DNA from 2 places in the Vibrio hyugaensis genome. Region 1 is predicted to be linked to the other one. Evidence: predicted binding sites of a transcription regulator. Region 1 holds the regulator's gene; the other holds the start of a gene.
The links. The regulator PurR, encoded in region 1, represses purine synthesis genes. The targets are predictions, from matches to a motif close to TNANGNAAACGTTTNCNTNA.
Positions count from the first base shown of each region.

Region 2: a site for PurR is predicted at 2,396-2,415, ahead of purL (phosphoribosylformylglycinamidine synthase). Genes of this name have one in related genera too.

Region 1 is NZ_CP025794.1:1,039,884-1,047,426, forward strand. Features, by position in the region: gene elyC (envelope biogenesis factor ElyC) at 1-334, shown strand, start outside; gene torR (two-component system response regulator TorR) at 436-1,149, opposite strand; gene torD (molecular chaperone TorD) at 1,383-2,030, shown strand; gene purR (HTH-type transcriptional repressor PurR) at 2,474-3,478, shown strand; cyclic di-GMP riboswitch class I at 3,758-3,847, shown strand; gene C1S74_RS05410 (TfoX/Sxy family DNA transformation protein) at 3,964-4,554, shown strand; gene C1S74_RS05415 (TVP38/TMEM64 family protein) at 4,674-5,363, shown strand; gene C1S74_RS05420 (putative signal transducing protein) at 5,363-5,680, shown strand; gene C1S74_RS05425 (alpha/beta fold hydrolase) at 5,718-6,521, opposite strand; gene glgA (glycogen synthase GlgA) at 6,644-7,543, opposite strand, start outside.
Region 2 is NZ_CP025794.1:1,495,587-1,503,129, reverse strand. Features, by position in the region: gene tadA (tRNA adenosine(34) deaminase TadA) at 1-171, shown strand, start outside; gene mltF (membrane-bound lytic murein transglycosylase MltF) at 655-2,256, opposite strand; gene purL (phosphoribosylformylglycinamidine synthase) at 2,580-6,491, shown strand; gene C1S74_RS07555 (DUF3622 domain-containing protein) at 7,007-7,315, shown strand; gene C1S74_RS07550 (hypothetical protein) at 7,405-7,543, opposite strand, start outside.

The sequences.
Region 1 (7,543 bases):
AGAGGATGCCAAAGATACTTGGGAAGAAGCACGCCAAGCTGCCGCGTTTGTTAAGCAAAAAGACATTGTTTTAGTGACTTCAGCCAGTCACATGAAGCGTGCTCTTTATGAATTCAACGCAGCGGGCATTAAGCCAATCCCAGCCCCAACGAACTTCATGGCGATTGATGATATCGAACAACCTTGGCAAAAGTACGCGCCAAAAGCTCGCTACTTAGAGCAAACTGAACTGTATTGGCATGAATACCTTGGCGGGTTATGGCAAAAACTGCGTGATAACGTAGGTCAAACACCGATGGTTGAAGTTGAAGATCCTGAAGTGGCGCAGCCATAGAAGGCTTACCAATCGCAGATGAAGTCCATCATCGCTAAATTGCAGAATTGCAGACACAAAAAAGGAGAGCCTATGCTCTCCTTTTTCTTTATCGCTATGAATTAGTCACCCGCGAACATGTAGCCTTCACCGTGAACTGTCACAAAGATTTGTGGGTTCTTCGGATCAAACTCCATCTTAGCGCGCATGCGTCGAATCAATACATCAATAGTACGATCGTTTGGCGCATCCACTCGGTGGCTGATCATATTCAAAATACGTTCGCGGCTTAGTACCTGATTTGGGTACGATGAGAGTGCGACCAAAAGCTCATATTCAGCTTTGGTTAGTTTCACTGGCTCACCATTGCGGCTGAGAGCACGACGTTGAATATCAAACGTCCACTCACCGAAACGTACAATGTGTTCTTCATTAGTGTCGTTCGCGATTTTTTGTGAACCATTGCGAGCCGCAGAAATGCGCCACAACAGGTTCTTAACGCGAACCAATAATTCCCTTAATTCAAAAGGCTTTGTCACATAATCGTCCGCACCCATTTCTAGGCCAACGATTTTGTCAATGCTATCCGTGCGTCCTGTCACTAATATGATGCCGATATCTGATTGGCTGCGTAATTCACGCGTAAGCATAAGACCGTCTTCACCGGGCAGGTTAATATCCAGCATGATAAGGTCCACATCACCACCTTGAAGCACTTCGCGCATTTCTGCACCGCTTTCTGCTTCACTGACTTTGTAGCCTTCATTTTGGAAGTAGCCCGCAAGCTTACTACGAGTTACAACATCATCTTCTACGACTAATACGTGATAGCTCATTTACACCACTTTCTGTCTTTTTTATTTTCCAAGACGTATTCTATTCATAACTAGTAACATTTCTAGTCATAGATACATTAAAAAGCAAGATTTTGCGATTTTATTGATTCAAAGCAAGCTTATTTACAGCCATTCATAAACAAGCACATTTTCCCATAATGGATAACAATTATAGTTACTGCTATTCATCTTAATTGTTTACACTTAGGGGAGAATCATTCAGGAGCAAAAAAATGCAAGAAGTGAAAGCTTTTAACGAAAAACGCGCAGAGATCTATTGGTGGTTTTCTAGTCTGTTCGCAAAAGAACTCACAGAGAAAGAACTAGAAGCTTACCAGAGTGTGGAAATTCGAAGCTTTTTAGCAGGTTTAGGTGAAAATGAATCACTGAAGCCAGCCGTTGATACCCTTGTTGACGCACTCAACCGCCTACAAGACCGAGAAGATGCGCAATTAGAACTTGCTGCAGATTTCTGTGAGCTTTTCCTGAAAACAGAAAAGCATGGCGCATTACCTTACGCATCTATGTACATCGGTGAATCTGGTCTTTTAAATGACAAGCCAGCAGAAGAGATGGAAAAACTGATGGCCGATTTTGGTGTTCAGGTTGATGAGAACCTTAAAGAGCCAGCTGATCACTTAGCGGTTGAACTGGACTTCTTAGGTAACATGATCATCCGTTCTAACGAATTAGAACAAGACAAACACATGGAAGAAGCGTTCGAGAAACAGAACGACTTAATCCAAAAGCATCTTATGTCTTGGTTGCCACAGTTTGCTGCGAAATGTAAGCAATTCGACGAATTTGGTTTCTATGTAAGCGTTGCGCAACTATTAATTGCATTTTGTAAACTGGACAGCACCTACCTTCTTGGTGAATAATTGCCGCCAATTTCAGGGAGCTCGCAAGCGGGCTCCCTATTTTATTCGTTAATTTTTTAATCTAGCACATAGAAGCCCTTTCCATTTAGCAGTTAAAATGTGACCTCAATAGCGCAAAACACCTGCTGAAAATATTGCTAGTGTGCCCACATCAGTCTAAAATGTGAGCGCAAACGATTAAATACGACTTATATGTAAACCGCTGAAATATGGCGGTTTTTGTGTTTTATTAACAAGATTGCTGACTAATTCCTCACTTATATAAGTAAGGAACATGAGATTCAGCAACAAATGTTGCTACAAACCTTTTTATACCGATTTCGGAACAACCGCTGCCTAATTAATTGAACCTTAAACTTCAGATATGGTTCAATTCGCGCAACATACTAAGCGTAAGGTTGTATTCACTACGGTATTCAGTAGCTCGATACAGGACATCATTTATGGCCACTATAAAAGACGTTGCTCGCTTAGCCGGCGTTTCTACCACAACAGTTTCGCACGTAATCAACAAAACGCGTTTTGTTGCTGAAGCAACCCAAGAAAAAGTAATGAAAGCGGTTGATGAACTAAATTACGCGCCAAGTGCAGTTGCACGTAGCTTGAAGTGTAACTCAACTCGCACTATCGGTATGTTGGTAACGCAATCGACTAACCTTTTCTTCTCAGAAGTTATCGACGGCGTTGAAAGCTACTGTTACCGTCAAGGTTATACACTGATCCTATGTAATACTGGCGGTATCTACGAAAAGCAACGTGACTACATTCGCATGCTAGCGGAAAAGCGCGTAGATGGTATTTTGGTGATGTGTTCTGACTTAACGGAAGAGCTGAAAGAGATGCTTGACCGTCATTCTGATATCCCGAAAGTAGTGATGGACTGGGGCCCAGAGAGTTCTCAAGCGGACAAGATCATTGATAACTCTGAAGAAGGTGGCTACATCGCAACAAAATATCTGATCGACAATGGTCACACTGATATTGCTTGTTTGAGCGGTCACTTCGAAAAAGCCGCATGCCAAGAACGAATTGCAGGTTACCGCCGCGCAATGGCAGAAGCAAACTTAGTAGTAAATGAAGATTGGGTACTTGAAGGTAACTTTGAGTGTGATACTGCCGTGCTTGCTGCTGACAACATCACTGCAATGGAAAAACGTCCTACTGCGGTATTCTGTTTTAACGATACCATGGCGCTTGGTTTGATGAGTCGCTTGCAACAAAATGGCATCAAAGTACCGGACGATATCTCGGTAATCGGTTATGACAACATCGAGCTAGCGGAATACTTCTCGCCACCGCTAACGACCATTCACCAACCAAAGCGTCGTGTTGGTAAAAATGCCTTTGAAATTTTGCTAGAACGCATCAAAGACAAAGAACACGAGAAGCGAATTTTCGAAATGCAGCCAGAAATTGTAGTGCGCAACACAGTTAAGAAACTAAACTAAACCTGCCTATAATTTTATAAAGCGCTCTTGTGGGCGCTTTTTTATTGCCTAAAAATAACATTCCTCAAACATTTCAGTGTGTCAATATCTACGTAAGCTTAGATAAGTTGCTGTTTTAATTGGACGTAGCCTATTTCCTACATCAACCTTTTGTATGACAAGGGATCGTTCCCAAATATGAAACCAAGCACACCAAATAAACACTATTAACTGAACCAATATCACACTTTTATATTTGAAACGTGATGTTAATTCAATATACGAAGTATTCTCAAAGTGTCACGCACAGGGCAAACCATTCGAAAGGGTGGGACGCAAAGCCTCCGGCCTGAACCATCTTATTAGATGGAAGGTAGCGGGGTTACCGATGGCAAATATGCATTAAGTGAGTTTACCCTTTAATGACATTGTGTCTGCATGCATTTGCTAATCTCTCGGACCTGATTTTTGGTGGCGTAATATTAATTACACCGAGATAACACATCATGGATAAACCGATACTCAAAGACTCAATGAAGCTGTTTGAGGCACTTGGTACTATCAAGTCGCGCTCAATGTTTGGTGGCTTCGGGCTTTTCGCCGATGAAACGATGTTTGCACTAGTTGTAAATAACCGACTTCATATTCGAGCTGACCAACAAACTTCATCTGACTTCGAGACTCAAGGACTAAAACCGTACGTCTACAAGAAACGTGGTTTTCCTGTGGTTACGAAATACTATGCTATTTCTGATGACCTATGGGATTCAACGGATCGCTTGATTGATGTTGCAAAGCAATCTCTCGAGACTGCCAAGCAAGAAAAAAAACAACAAGCAAGCACCAAGCCTAATCGATTGAAAGACCTTCCGAATCTGCGCCTAGCAACTGAACGTATGTTGAAGAAAGCGGGCATTGACTCTGTGGAGCAATTAGAAGAAGAAGGTGCCCTGAGCGCTTACAAAGCAATCCAAGATACGCATGCCTCTACGGTAAGCCTTGAGTTGTTGTGGGCGTTAGAAGGTGCAATCAACGGCACCCATTGGAGCGTCGTCCCTCAGTCTCGCCGCGAAGAACTGATGAGCGCACTGTCTTAACACGCACTATCAGCATGACATTGAGTAAAAACCGCAGTTTTCATACTGCGGTTTTTTTTTGAAATTTTTTCTTCTCTTATTCTGTCTTATTATTTAAGAAGCCAAATGGAGTAATTACGATGAATAAGAAACTAATTTTAGGACTGATCCTGCTCGCCACCATTCTCTTTTTAGGGGTAAATTTTGGCCAATATCTCACCTTAGAAAATGCCAAAGCACAACAAGCAGCACTAAATACGTTCATTGACCAAAACTTTGTGTTTGCTGCGGCGACTTACTTCTTAGCTTACATCGCAATCACCGCCTTCTCTATTCCGGGAGCCGCCGTTGTTACCCTGCTCGGCGCTGCCCTATTTGGTTTTTGGACCAGTTTATTATTGGTGTCTTTCGCCAGCACCATCGGCGCAACTATTGCATTTTTGAGCAGCCGCTATCTATTACGCGAATGGGTACAAAGTAAATTTGGTAATAAACTTAATGCTATTAACCAAGGTGTCGAAAAAGACGGTGCGTTTTACCTATTTTCACTACGGTTAATCCCAGTGTTCCCGTTTTTCTTGATCAACCTCTTAATGGGGTTAACACCGATGTCTATCAGCCGCTTCTATTTAACAAGCCAAATCGGCATGCTGCCTGGTACTGCCGTTTACTTAAATGCGGGCACTCAACTAGCCACTATCGACAGTCTTTCGGGAATAGTGTCACCAACCGTATTAGCGTCATTTGCTCTGCTTGGTTTGTTCCCTATTATCGCTAAATGGGTTATGAATAAGGTCCGCCCTGCTCAAGTTCAAAATGGAAACGCTTAATGAAAATCTTCATCGCTAAAAACCCTGCGGAAGCTCATATCGTTTGTGAGCTCCTCAAAACCGAGCAGATACACTGTGAAGTAAGAGGCGAAGGTATGTTTGGGTTGAAGGGAGAGTTGCCCTTCAGCGATGATACAGACCCGTATGTTTGGCTTTTACATCCGGAACAGCAGTTAAAAGCGTCTGCGATTGTTGAAGACTATCGACAACAAACAGAGCTTACTTACCAAGACTGGCAATGTCCGCAATGTTCAGAGCAGAATGAGGGACAGTTTGGTGCTTGTTGGCAATGTGGATATCAAATAGGGGAGCTATGATGGCTCCCCTATCTTTTTAGATCGGTTCTCAAATCTATTAAGCCGCTAGGCTTTGCTGCTTAATAAACTCAATAGAGTGTTGATTAAAATCTTCTGGGCGCTCTACGTTGCATACGTGGCCACAATTTGGAATTTCACGTAATGAGCTGAGCTTGTGCACCGCAACCATTTCTTTTACTGGTTTAATGAACATGTAGTCTCTATCCCCCATTAGGTACAGCGTCGGAATAGGCAACTCTTTATCTTTAAAATACTTCATCAACGGATTTACATCCGCCGCCAGCGTGAACCAACGCTTAAACTCTTTTTGACATAACTTCTTTGCTTCACGAATAAACAAGTGACGAGATTCACGTTGATTTTTTTGTGGCATCACGATGTAAGCAAAGAGTTTATACAACCACATATAAGGGAGAATATGCTTTCCAAGGTTACCGAGTTTAACCAAGATCTGAGACCGCGTATTTAAACGTGTTACTGCCCCACCAAGCACCATTGAGCTCACGCGCTCTGTTGCCATTTCAGCCAGATTACGCACAATGATAGTACCAAGTGACATACCGACAAAATGGGCAGATTGGATCTTCAAATGATCCAATACTTTTAAAATATCCTGCGTTACCTCAGTAAAAGTATAACGGCTTGTCATCAGTTCTTTAATTAACTGGTTTGACTTACCGTGTCCACGGAGATCGATTAAGACCAAATTAAAGTGCTCTTTATAGGCCTTTAATTGTTTAAACCATATTGAAGAACTGCCACCAGCACCATGTACGAAAACGACCCACTCATTGCTGGTAGGGTGTAAATAGGTTTTATGGAATAGAAGTGGCTGAGTCATTTATCAGTTTGAAAAGCATTCTGTATGAAAAAGTGTGGGTAAATCCTACCACACTCCATAAGAGCAAAGTAATAAAGGCACCTAATTCGGTGCCTTTGGTTACAATTTTTAAAGATTTTGCGTCAATTTAACGCAGCATAATACAACTGCAAATACTCTTCTGCTGCTTTACGCCAGCAAAAATCTTTTTGCATCGCATGAAGTTGTACGCGTCTCACTTCTGCCACATTTTGTGCGTAAAGTAATAGCGCTCTTAGCATAATGAGCAGTAATCCTTGCGGTGTTGGTTCGTAGAAAACAAACCCAGTCGCATCGTTCGGATCCACATCGTAATCATTGACGCTATCTTTTAAGCCACCTACCCCACGAACAATTGGCAAGGTGCCATAAGCCATGCTGTAGATCTGGTTCAAGCCGCACGGTTCAAACTCTGAAGGCATTAAGAAGAAATCCGATCCCGCCTCAACCAAATGTGCTAGCTCGTTATCGTAAGCCTCTACAAAAACAAACTTACACGCAAATTGCGCGGCTACGTCTCTTAACTGCGCAGCAAGAACAGGATCGCCAGTGCCAACAACGACGAGCTGAACATCATGCTTAAGGAAATCAGCTAATGCAGGCAGCAGGTAATGCACACCTTTCTGTTGCGTTAGACGACACACCATACCGAACATGGCGTTGTCTGATTCTTCAAGCCCCAGCCTTTCCTGTAGCGCTTTCTTACATGCATTTTTGCCACGGACCATACTTTGACGGTTCGCTTTGTAATTTAACGGCAGATTAGAATCGGTTTCAGGGTTCCATGTTCCGTAATCGCAACCGTTTAAAATCCCAACAAGATCACCTGCGCGCTGTTGGAATTCCCACGCCATACCATGACTGCCAAGTTCTGTTTTGAGCTCTTCAGCGTAGGTGGGGCTTACCGCATTGATTTTGTCCGCGTTCATCACCCCTGCTTTGAGCATCGTGATGTGCGTAGCGCTTACCGCCGCATCAGGAACATTGCGGCTGTGAAATTCAGG
Region 2 (7,543 bases), 460 kb from region 1:
TTGTTTGAGAGCCAAGCCGCGTATCATTATGCGACAGTAGAAAGCGGTTTGCTGGAAGAGGAATGCAGAGGTCAGTTACAGGCGTTCTTTAAACGTCGACGTAAAGAAATTAAAGCGAAGAAGCAGGCGCAAAAAGCGTTGGACAATGAACAGGGAACAAAAGACGAATAACAGGGAGTTTGATGGTTGTTTTTAGCAAACACCTACCGTGCAGTAGATGTTTGCTTCAAGTTTTCAGTGATTCACTAAGTGAACGAAAACACGATTACGTGCACTGACTTTTCTTTTCATGGTTGTAAGCGTGCGCTTACGGCGGTTAGCAGCCACTGTTTTATTCAAACGTTTTGACTGCACTCTGCGTTTTCTCATTATCAGAACCTCTTGCAGACAACGAACACACTCTCCGACACTCGCATAGCAAAGTATCCGATTCATGATCAATAGATGTCATTCTTATGATGCATACTCATGGATGATGGTGACATCATATCAAGGAGAGGGTGACCAATTGAGCTCACTGTTTCTCTTCCGTTACTCGGTATTTCACGAAAAAACTGGCTAGATAAATGAGCTCGAAAGACGGGATTCTAGTGAGTTTCTGTTGTCGACTCAATAAAAAAATAGCGAGCTGTTAGCTCGCTATTTTCGAAAGGTTTATTCTTCTTTTGGATTCGGCGTTTGCTCTGCATTTTGAGTTGGGCTGGCCTCAGTACTTGGTGTTGTCTCGACCGCTCCCGAAACTTGCTCAGCTAAGGTTTCCACTGCTCCTGACGTTAACAGATCTGGGGAGAGTGGTGGAATGACTTGCAGATCTTCTGTGTCTTCGTCAATCGCAGGCTTTTGGCTGACATGACCAATGATGGATTGATAGTAGCGACGAATGTTCTCAACATAGTTGCGTGCTTCATCACCACGAGCATAACCATAACGTGTTTGGCTGTAGAAGCGCTTCTGGCGCAGCAAGGGTAGACGCTCTTTAACATCTGCCCACGCGTTTGGATCGCCGCCTTGTGCTTTAGTCAGGCGTCGTGCATCCATCATATGACCATAACCCACGTTGTATGATGCTAAGGCAAACCAAATCTTTTCATGTTCATTAATTGAATCTGGAACACGTGCGACAATACGACGTAGGTATTCCACGCCACCGCGTACGGATTGTTCCGGATCAAGACGATCTGTTACACCAACACTTTTAGCGGTAGGGAGCGTGAGCATCATCATGCCACGAACGCCAGTCGGCGACTTCGCTTTTGGTTTCCAATGAGACTCTTGATAAGCCAATGCAGCAATCAAGCGCCAATCAAACTCTTCACTGTATTTTTGGAACAGCGGTGCCCATTTAGGCAAGGTATTGTCCAGTGCGCGTATAAAAGCACGTGTATCGACATAATCGAAAGCTTCGATATGTCCAATGTACTTCTCTTCTAAAGTTGCCAGTTCGCCAGATTGTTTAATGTTGCCGAAGAACTCGATCAACATTGCGTAGAAGCTTTCATCTTCAGAGCGACGAGTAAACCAAGAGACGGGTTGGTCTTCTGTCAATTCAAAGGCTAAAGCAAGATCCGGGTAAAGGCGCTGGGCCAAAGATAGTTCTACTGAATCGGTTACCGTAAAACGTAACTCACCTGTTGAGACATGCTTGAGCAGATCTCGCGTATCCGCATCACCAACAATCTCAAATTGGAAATCTGGGTATTGTTTCTGTAGCGCCGTTAAGGTTGGAACAAACTGAGATTGTTCAACTATCTGAAGGGTTTCTGCCCCAGCATTTGAACCTTCTTCCGCATTACTGTCTTTTTTAGCTTGATAATTGATCAGCTGATTAATGTCGCGAGGACGAAGCTGACCTTTTTTATAAACCACTTGTTGGCTGACGTAATAGTAAGCGGGCCCAGGACGAAAACGTTGTACAGCTTCAGAAGTTTGGTTTAAACCTGTCGCAATAATATCTATGTCGCCTTTCTTTAGTGCCGGGAAGAGATCCGCTTGGCGAAACGCCGGTCGAATCTCCAGCTTCACACCTAACTGCTCAGCAAATTTTCGTGCCAGTTCGTAATCCAAACCTGCCGGACCATCAGGTCCGATGTAGTAGGAGAGTTGGTTGTTTAGCGTGCCAACACGTAGGACACCACGCTCTTGGATTTGCTCGAATTCACTTTTTGGCTCCGATTCAATCTGGCAAGCAGAAAGTAAAAGCACAGACGCGAAAAGTAGGGCGCTGCGCTTGAGTCGGTTGAACTGACTTATTTGCATTAATTCGGTACGTCTCGATAAATTTCTAGTTGCCTTTATATCAAAGCGAGCTGGTTGGGCAAAGTGAATCAGGCAGATAGAGTGCGACATTGTGTGATTTATCGACATTTTAGTCGTAATTCAAATTTGACGAAAAAAATGACGCAAACGGTTGCTTTTGATGTTACATCACAAAAACAATTGCTATATAATGCGCTCGCAACGAAGAGGTGGCATCGGCATAGGTTTGAAAAACCTTCGGGAATAGCTTCGAAGAAAACAGTATAACCCACTGAATTTATTCCAATATCACCTTAATCACTTGCAATAAGAGACCTAAGCACATGAGAATTTTGCGTGGCTCCCCAGCTCTTTCTGAGTTTCGTGTTAATAAACTACTGGAACTTTGTCGTGAACAAGATCTGCCTGTCACTGGCATTTACGCAGAGTTCATGCACTTTGCGGATCTAAAGTCTGACCTTGATGCTCAAGAGTTGGAAAAACTGGAAAAATTGCTGACTTACGGTCCTACGATCGAAGAGCATGAGCCAGAAGGTCTTCTACTTCTTGTTACGCCTCGTCCGGGTACTATTTCGCCTTGGTCTTCTAAATCTACTGATATCGCAATCAACTGTGGTCTAGACAAAGTAAAACGTCTTGAGCGCGGTACTGCATACTACGTAGAGACATTGACTCCTCTTAACGATGCCCAAGTTGCTGATGTAAAAGCACTCATCCATGATCGCATGATGGAAGTGACATTTACTGATTTTGATGCGGCAAACGCATTATTCCAAGCGGCAGAACCTGCTCCTGTAGCAGATGTTGACCTATTAAAAGGCGGTCGTGCAGCGCTTGAAAAAGCAAACGTTACCCTAGGTCTTGCACTTGCAGATGATGAAATTGAATACCTTTACGATGCGTTCGTAAATAAGCTAGAACGCAATCCGACTGACATTGAGCTCATGATGTTTGCGCAGGCGAACTCAGAGCACTGTCGTCACAAGATCTTTAATGCAGACTGGACTATCGATGGCGTGAAGCAAGAGAAGTCTCTGTTCAAAATGATCAAAAACACATTTGAAACGACACCAGAAAACGTACTGTCTGCGTACAAAGATAACGCAGCAGTCATGGTGGGTTCAGATGTAGGTCGTTTCTTCCCGAACCCAGAAACTCGCCAATACGGTTACAGCCAAGAGAAAGCGCACATCCTAATGAAGGTGGAAACGCACAACCACCCAACGGCTATCTCTCCTTGGCCGGGCGCATCGACTGGTTCTGGTGGTGAAATCCGTGACGAAGGCGCGACTGGTATTGGTGGTAAGCCAAAAGCAGGTCTTGTTGGCTTCACTACATCTAACCTACGTATTCCTGGTTTTGAACAGCCATGGGAAACAGATTTCGGTAAACCAGGTCGTATCGTTACCGCTCTAGACATCATGCTAGAAGGTCCACTTGGCGGCGCGGCGTTTAACAACGAATTTGGTCGTCCAAACCTACTGGGTTACTTCCGTACTTACGAAGAGAAAGTAAACTCTCATGCAGGTGAAGAGGTTCGTGGTTACCATAAGCCAATCATGATTGCTGGTGGCATGGGTAACATTCGTGACGAGCACGTTCAGAAGAAAGAGATCCCAGTAGGTGCAAGCCTAATCGTACTTGGTGGTCCGGCGATGAACATCGGCCTTGGCGGCGGTGCTGCTTCTTCAATGGCGTCTGGTCAATCAGCAGAAGACCTAGATTTTGCATCTGTACAGCGTGAAAACCCAGAGATGGAGCGTCGTTGTCAAGAAGTGATCGACCGTTGTTGGCAGCTTGGTGATGCTAACCCAATCGCATTCATCCACGATGTGGGCGCGGGCGGTATCTCTAATGCACTTCCTGAACTTGTCGATGATGGCGAGCGTGGCGGTATCTTCCAACTACGTGACGTACCAAACGACGAACCGGGCATGAGCCCACTTGAGATCTGGTGTAACGAATCTCAAGAGCGTTACGTAATGGCGGTTGCACCAGAGAATATGGAAGTATTCGATGCGATCTGTAAGCGTGAGCGTGCACCATACGCCGTAGTAGGTGTAGCAACGGAAGAGCGTGAACTGAAACTTGAAGATTCGCATTTCGACAACACGCCAATCGACATGCCAATGGATGTGCTTCTTGGCAAGACACCTAAGATGCACCGTGATGCGAAAACACTTAAAGCGAACAACCCAGCGGTTAACCGTGACGGTATCGAGCTAAACGAAGCGGTAGATCGCGTTCTACGTCTTCCAACTGTTGCAGAAAAAACATTCCTAATCACGATCGGTGACCGCACGGTGACTGGTCTTGTAGCGCGTGACCAAATGGTTGGTCCGTGGCAGGTTCCAGTCGCTAACTGCGCAGTAACAGCGGCAAGTTACGACACTTACCACGGTGAAGCGATGTCGATGGGTGAGCGTACACCAGTTGCTCTTCTAGACTTCGGTGCATCGGCTCGTCTAGCGGTTGGTGAGGCAATCACAAACATCGCAGCGACAAACATCGGTGATATCAAACACATTAAACTTTCTGCAAACTGGATGTCTCCAGCAGGTCACCCTGGTGAAGACGCAGGTCTTTACGAAGCAGTGAAAGCAGTTGGTGAAGAGCTATGTCCAGCACTTGGTCTAACTATCCCAGTTGGTAAAGACTCAATGTCGATGAAGACCAAGTGGGAAGAGAACGGCGAGCAGAAAGAAGTAACGTCTCCGTTATCTCTTGTTATTACTGCGTTTGCACGTGTTGAAGATGTTCGTAAGACGATTACTCCTCAGCTTCGTACTGACAAAGGTGCTTCTAGCCTTGTACTTATCGACCTAGGTAATGGTCAAAACCGTCTAGGCGCAACAGCTCTTGCACAGGTTTATAAGCAGCTTGGTGATAAGCCAGCAGACGTAGACAACGCAGCACAACTGAAAGGCTTCTACGAAGGCGTTCAAACCCTAGTCGCGAACGACCAAGTAGTGGCTTACCACGATAAAGGTGATGGCGGTCTATTCGTGACTCTTGCTGAGATGGCATTCGCAGGTCACTGTGGTGTGAAAGCAGATATTGCTGACCTAGGTGAAGACGTACTAGCAGCACTATTTAACGAAGAGCTAGGTGCAGTACTTCAGGTTAAGAACGAAGATTTAGACGCGGTACTTTCAACGCTATCAGCAAACGGTCTTGAAGCATGTTCGCACGTTATCGGCAGCGTTGAAGCATCTGATGAGCTAGTGATTACTTCTGGTGACACGGTAGTTCTAGAGCGTAATCGTACTGAACTACGTACTATCTGGGCGGAGACTACGCATAAGATGCAAGGTCTACGTGATAACCCAGCATGTGCTGACCAAGAGCATGAAGCGAAGAAAGATAACTCAGACCCAGGTCTGAACGTTAAGCTAAGCTTCGACGTAAACGAGGACATCGCTGCACCTTACATCGCGGGTTCTATGGTAAATACAGGCGCGAAGCCTAAGATGGCAATTCTACGTGAGCAAGGCGTTAACTCTCACGTTGAGATGGCAGCAGCATTTGACCGTGCAGGCTTTGAAGCAACAGATATTCACATGAGCGACATCCTAACAGGTCAAGCTGTTCTAGAAGAGTACCAAGGTCTAGTGGCGTGTGGTGGCTTCTCTTACGGTGACGTACTAGGTGCGGGTGAAGGTTGGGCGAAGTCTATCTTGTTCAACGAGCAAGCGCGCAACCAGTTCGAGGGCTTCTTCCAGCGTGAAGATACCTTCTCTCTAGGTGTGTGTAACGGCTGTCAGATGCTATCAAACCTGAAAGAGCTAATCCCAGGTGCAGACCTATGGCCACGCTTCGTTCGTAATGAATCTGAGCGTTTTGAGGCTCGCTTTAGCCTAGTGGAAGTACAGAAGTCTGATTCTGTATTCTTCGACGGCATGGCAGGCTCTCGCATGCCAATCGCAGTGTCTCATGGTGAAGGTCGCGTAGAAGTGCGTGATGCTGACCATCTAGCCGCGATTGAAGCATCAGGTACGGTTGCGGTTCGTTACGTGGACAACCACGGTAACCTAACGCAGCAATATCCGAACAACCCGAACGGTTCGCCAAATGCTATCACGGGTCTAACGACTCAAGATGGCCGCGTAACTATCATGATGCCGCACCCAGAGCGTGTATTCCGCACAGTAGCTAACTCATGGTCTCCAGAAGGTTGGGGCGAGAACGGTGCTTGGATGCGTATGTTCCAAAATGCACGTAAGAACATCGGTTAATCACGACGTCGTTCGTCAACGTTAACGAAATAGATAAGCGCTGGTTGAGAGACCGGCGCTTTCTTTATTTAAGGGAGTCGAGAACGGACTTCGTCCTACAGGACGCTGCGCTTCGAGATGCGAGAAAGAATAGCGGCGTCATTTCCTAGACTGACGAAGGAAAGAGTAGGAAATCTCTTTTTAACAATGAATAGGGATAGATCCCCAACTCACACGTGCCTCGTTCTTGAGGATGACGATTAAAATGCGTTGGATTCAAAAGGTGTTGACAGTATTTGTCCCTCAATAGGCAAAATGAAATCGTCTCCCGTCTCCCGTCTCCCGTCTCCCGTCTCCCGTCTCCCGTCTCCCGTCTCCCGTCTCCCGTCTCCCGTCTCCCGTAAAAAACTTGCAGCGTTTCGGTAACTTTTATGCTCTAATACCGCGCTTACCAAGGGATGGTGTTAAACAGCTCAGCTTAGATGGAGTTATCAAGTTGACCGAATCCCTGATTAATCCCTTAGGAAATGAAAGAAATGGCTAAAAATCCAAAATTTGCTATCCGCGTAACTGAAAAACGTAACGGTTGGAGCGCAGAGATCACTCGTCAGGTGACTTCTCGTAAAGTAGTGGTATCAAAACGTGAAACTGGTTTTGACAGCGAAGAGAAAGCACAAGCTTGGGCTGAGCAGGAACTAGCAGGTTTTGTACAAAACCAAGTAGTTCGTAACGAGCGTAAAGCAGTACAACGTCAAGAGCGTGAAGCAGAGCAACTAGCGGCAAAAGTTCGCAAAGAAGAAGCTCGTCAAGCTCGTGAAGCAGACGTAGACACTGACGAAGAGTAATCGCAGTGTGTTTGGTGGTGATTGACTACCATCGACAATGAATTTGAAAATGCCCCGAGTTTATCTCGGGGCATTTTTATTTGCGGTGCCTATAAACAATCTGAGGAAACTGAGAACTTCATAGAGTTATCCGATGAAGCAGTATTGTACGTTGGATTTTTCTGAAGCTTTTTAGGTGTGTGAATTGGCTGCAAATCAATGTGGTGTAATCCATCTGATAAATTGTTT